DNA from 2 places in the Pseudoalteromonas sp. B62 genome. Region 2 is predicted to be linked to the other one. Evidence: predicted binding sites of a transcription regulator. Region 2 holds the regulator's gene; the other holds the start of a gene.
What was found. The regulator FliA, encoded in region 2, starts transcription of late flagellar genes. The targets are predictions, from matches to a motif close to CTAAAGNTNNNNNNNNNNNNGCCGATA.
Positions count from the first base shown of each region.

Region 1: pomA (flagellar motor protein PomA) is a predicted target of FliA. The motif match lies at 1,306-1,332, and genes of this name have one in related genera.

Region 1 is NZ_JARLVB010000002.1:1,847,361-1,849,841, forward strand. It holds gene ispA ((2E,6E)-farnesyl diphosphate synthase) at 1-826, opposite strand, end outside; gene P4S71_RS12790 (exodeoxyribonuclease VII small subunit) at 829-1,071, opposite strand; gene pomA (flagellar motor protein PomA) at 1,393-2,160, shown strand; gene P4S71_RS12800 (flagellar motor protein MotB) at 2,163-2,481, shown strand, end outside.
Region 2 is NZ_JARLVB010000002.1:2,053,384-2,055,864, reverse strand. It holds gene P4S71_RS13760 (protein phosphatase CheZ) at 1-580, opposite strand, end outside; gene cheY (chemotaxis response regulator CheY) at 598-981, opposite strand; gene P4S71_RS13750 (RNA polymerase sigma factor FliA) at 1,022-1,732, opposite strand; gene P4S71_RS13745 (MinD/ParA family ATP-binding protein) at 1,759-2,481, opposite strand, start outside.

The sequences.
Region 1 (2,481 bases), 210 kb from region 2:
TATTTGCCAACGCTTCATGGGCTTGTTGTATTAAGTTTTGTGCCTTTTCTTTAGCGCCTAGCATACCTAATAACGCAGGGTATGTCGCTTTATTCGCGGCAATATCGGAGCCTTGTGGTTTACCTAAAGTAACCGTATCGCCTTCAACATCTAAAATGTCGTCGTGTACTTGAAATGCAAGCCCTATAGCATACCCAAAAACGCTTAAGTTTTCTAAGGTTTGTTCATCAACATTTTCGCTGCACAGTGCACCAAGTGTAATTGCGCAATTAATAAGTGCGCCAGTTTTTAGCTTATGTATTCGCTCAAGTTCTTGTACTGTAATTATTTTATCAGTGGCTGCAATATCTAAACCTTGACCTGAAACCATTCCTTCAAGGCCTGATGCGTGGGCGAGTGTCGCTATCATTTTTACCTGTGTTTGAGCTGAGCAGTTAAAACTATGTTTAGCAATTAGTTCAAAAGCTAAAGTTTGAAGAGCATCGCCGGCTAAAATTGCTTGGGCTTCACCATAAACTATATGACAAGTTGGTCGACCACGACGCAGATCGTCGTCATCCATAGCAGGTAAGTCATCATGTATTAGCGAGTAACTGTGTATGCATTCAATAGCTGCTGCTAATATATCTAAATCTTTTTTGTCTGCCCCTAATATTTTGCCTGTTGCGTAGACTAAAAATGGGCGCAGCCTTTTTCCACCATTAAACAAACTGTAATGAGTTGCTTCTTTTATTGCTCTATCACTATCAAGTGCTTGTTCAAAATAAAGGTTTAGTGCTGATGCAACGTCTATTTGAGCACGCTCAATATGTTCTTTAATGCTCACCGCTATTCCATATCATTATCAAAGTTTGTAAGTACTGATTTATCGCCATTACCCATTAAAATAGATACCTTTTGTTCTGCTTGCTTGAGTTTACCAGATGAAGCGTTAGCTAGAGCAATACCGCGTTCAAACTGCTTCAATGACTGCTCAAGCGATAAATCACCTTGTTCCATATCACTAACAATTATTGATAATTCTTCTAGTGCTTGTTCGAAACTTAAGTTTTCAGGTTTTTTAGTCGCCATCTTATTTCAGCTTACTTGATAAATTTAGGAGCCAATTTTAGGGGGAATGCTAAACTAGGTCAAAGAATGATATGTTTTTTCTTCTATTACGGCTAAATGTTACTTTATGTGGATTAATAAAGCCTTAATTACGGTCATACTGATATCATTTAAATGATTAATCGTTATATTAACATTGTAACTTTGTTTAAAAATAATCCTGAAATTGTTTTTTATGTTTATTTTCATATATGACTCAAGCAATTTAGCATGTTGCCGATAAGCAGTTAATAATAAAAGTTTTACAATAAGGCCTTAGTGCATGAAACCTCTGGAGGTAATGTGGATTTAGCAACCATAATAGGGATCCTTGGCGCAATTGGCTTAATTGTCATGTCCATGTTTATGAGTAGTAGTGGTGAAATGGCCATGTTTTACAATACCCCTTCAGTGGTAATTGTATTTGGTGGCTCTATATTTATAGTTTTATCTAATTACACCATGGGACAATTTTTTGGGATAGGTAAAGTTGCCGCTAAAGCTTTTATGTTTAAAATTGAATCGCCGGAAGAGTTAATTGAAAAAGCGGTTGAACTTGCAGATTCAGCTCGAAAGGGCGGTTTTCTGGCGCTTGAGGAAGCTGAAATACCAAATCAATTTATGCGTAAAGGTGTAGATATGCTAGTTGATGGTCACGATGCTGACGTTGTTAGAGCGACCTTACAAAAAGATATCACTTTAACTTCAACACGACATGAAATGGGCGCAGGCTTATTTAAAGCGATGGCCGATATTGCTCCTGCAATGGGTATGATTGGTACGCTTATTGGTTTAGTTGCTATGTTATCGAATATGGACGATCCAAAATCAATTGGTCCTTCAATGGCTGTTGCACTATTAACTACCTTATACGGTGCCTTTTTAGCAAACGTAGTGGCTATCCCTATTCAAGTTAAATTGGAACTTCGTAAAGACGAAGAGGCGATGAATCAACGTTTGATTTTAGATGCAGTTTTAGGTATCCAAGATGGTCAAAATCCAAAAGTGATTGAAGGTATTTTGAAGAACTACTTAGCTGAATCAAAACGTAAAGTTGATACTGAGGAGTAACCATGTCTGAGCAAGAGTGTAAATGTCCACCTCCTGGTTTACCTGCTTGGATGGGAACCTTTGCCGACTTAATGTCTTTACTGATGTGCTTTTTTGTACTCTTGCTTGCGTTTTCAGAAATGGATGTACTTAAGTTTAAACAAATTGCGGGCTCTATGAAGTTTGCTTTTGGTGTGCAGAATAAAATTGAAGTAAAAGATATCCCTAAAGGTACCTCTGTTATTGCTATGGAGTTTACCCCAGGCAAACCAGAACCCACTCCAATAGAAACTATTCAACAACAAACAGTAGAAATGACTCAGCAAATGCTTGAATTTCAAG
Region 2 (2,481 bases):
GATGAAGTAAGCTTTCTTCAACTTCCCTAACAAGTTCTATAATTCGGCGAATTACTTGACCTGTCAAATCTTGATAATCTTGGGCCATTAATATGTTAGTCATGAAGCTTTGTAACTCATCAGTTTTATGATGAGAACTGCTCATGAATTTATCAATGCTGTGGCACAGTACTTTAAATTCACCGAGTTCAATTTCACGACTCATTAGACGGTCCCATGTCGGTTTGATATGGGATATTTCATCCGCTAACTGTTGTGCTATCGGTAAACTCGCCTCAACCGCATCCATGGTTTTATTTGCAGCATTTTCTGTCATCTCAATGACATAATTAAGCCGTTTTTTAGCATCAGGTATAGCGTCTTTAGTGAGATCTGTTAGGCGCGTGTCTAGCTCAAAGCCTTTTAAAGCTTCATGTAGTTGACGCGTCAACTTTCCCACTTCGTCAAATATTTCTGACTGCTCTTTAGATGCAGTATCTAAAATTAGTTGATCAGCTTTATCATGTTCGCCATTTTCTAAAAAAGTGACGAGCTGACGAGCTTGTTCTAACGTTATCCGAGGCGCAGCAGGTGCTGGCATAAGCCTTTCCCCTATTATTAACCTAAGCGTTCGAACACTTTTTCTAATTTAGTTTTTAATGTGCCAGCTGTAAATGGTTTTACAATATAGCCATTAACACCAGCTTGAGCCGCTGCTATTATTTGTTCTTTTTTAGCTTCAGCTGTCACCATTAAAACAGGAAGGTGTTTTAATTTATCGTCAGCCCTTATCGCTCTCAAAAGATCAATACCTTGCATTCCTGGCATGTTCCAATCTGTTACCACAAAATCAAAAACTTGATTTTGTAACATGGGTAAGGCTGTAGAGCCGTCATCCGCTTCTTGGACGTTGGTAAAGCCTAAGTCGCGCAATAGATTTTTAATAATACGTCTCATTGTCGAAAAATCATCAACAACAAGAATTTTCATGTTTTTATCCAAAACATCCTCCAGTGAGGTCTTAACCTGTATTTACTTACTACTAGTTTATCCAGTCATTGATTTTTGCTTTTAGCTTAATCATCGCCTGACCATGTATCTGACTTACACGCGATTCACTTACATCGAGTATATGTCCAATTTCTTTTAAATTCATTTCATCGTTATAGTACAAAGAAAGTACCATTGCGTCTCGCTCTGGTAATGACTTGATAGCATTTAATAATGATTCATTAAATCGTTCATTTTTAACGTTATTAAACGGTTTGTCTAGCGTTAAATCTTGGCCCGCCGTGGTAATAACATCTTCATCGACCCCGAGGTCTTCGATGCCTAACACTTTACTTGTGTTTACATCGTTTAAAATATGATGGTACTCATTTAACGAAATTTCAAGTTTTTCAGCAACTTCTATATCGGTTGGTTCACGATTTAAGCTACTTTCTAATCCAGCAATCGTCTCGGCTACAAGACGGCTTTTTCTATGAACCGACCGAGGAGCCCAGTCACCACGGCGCATTTCATCAAGCATGGCACCGCGAATTCGTATTCCCGCGAACGTTTCAAAACTTGCGCCTTTGGTTGCATCAAAGTTTTTTGATGCTTCAATTAGGCCTATCATACCCGACTGAATTAGGTCATCGAGTTGGACACTTGGAGGCAAACGAGCAATTAAATGGCATGCCACTTTTTTGACTAGCGATGCATGTTTTTCAACAATCACATTTAAATTTTGTGTTGATTGATATCCCATAGCTCTATTTACCAATGTTGTCATAATTAGCCGTTAACTAGCTTCTCAATAAAAAATTCTAAATGTCCTGAAGGTTGGTTAGGTATAGGCCATTTCACTGCTCTTGTCGCCAGTGCTTTAAAGGCAACTGAAGCAGGAGAACTAGGAAAAAGTTCTACAATCACTTTTTGACGGCGAGTTGCCTTACGCATATTTTCGTCATAAGGGATTGTTGCAACCAACTCCATTGACACATCTAAAAATCGGTCCGTTACTTTTGAAAGTTTTGCAAATAACTCATGACCTTCACGCATACTACGAACCATATTAGCTACAATTTTGAATTTATACACCCCATGCTCACGACTTAACACTTTAATAAGTGCATAAGCATCTGTGATTGAAGTCGGTTCGTCGCACACTACAACCATTACATCTTGAGCAGCACGAGAAAAACTCAGTACCATATCTGAAATACCCGCAGCGGTATCTACAATTAAGATATCAAATTCGGTATTTAATTCGCTAAAAGCGCGTATAAGGCCTGCATGTTCAGACGGTGATAATTCCACCATACTCTGAGAACCAGAGGTCGCTGGTACAATTTTAATTCCTGCAGGACCTTCAACTAAAATCTCATCGAGTTCACACTCACCAGAAAGTACATGTGATAAATTACGTTCAACCCGTAATCCGAGCATCACATCACAGTTCGCTAGACCTAAGTCGGCATCAAGTACTAAAACTCGATTACCTTGCTGGCCTAATGC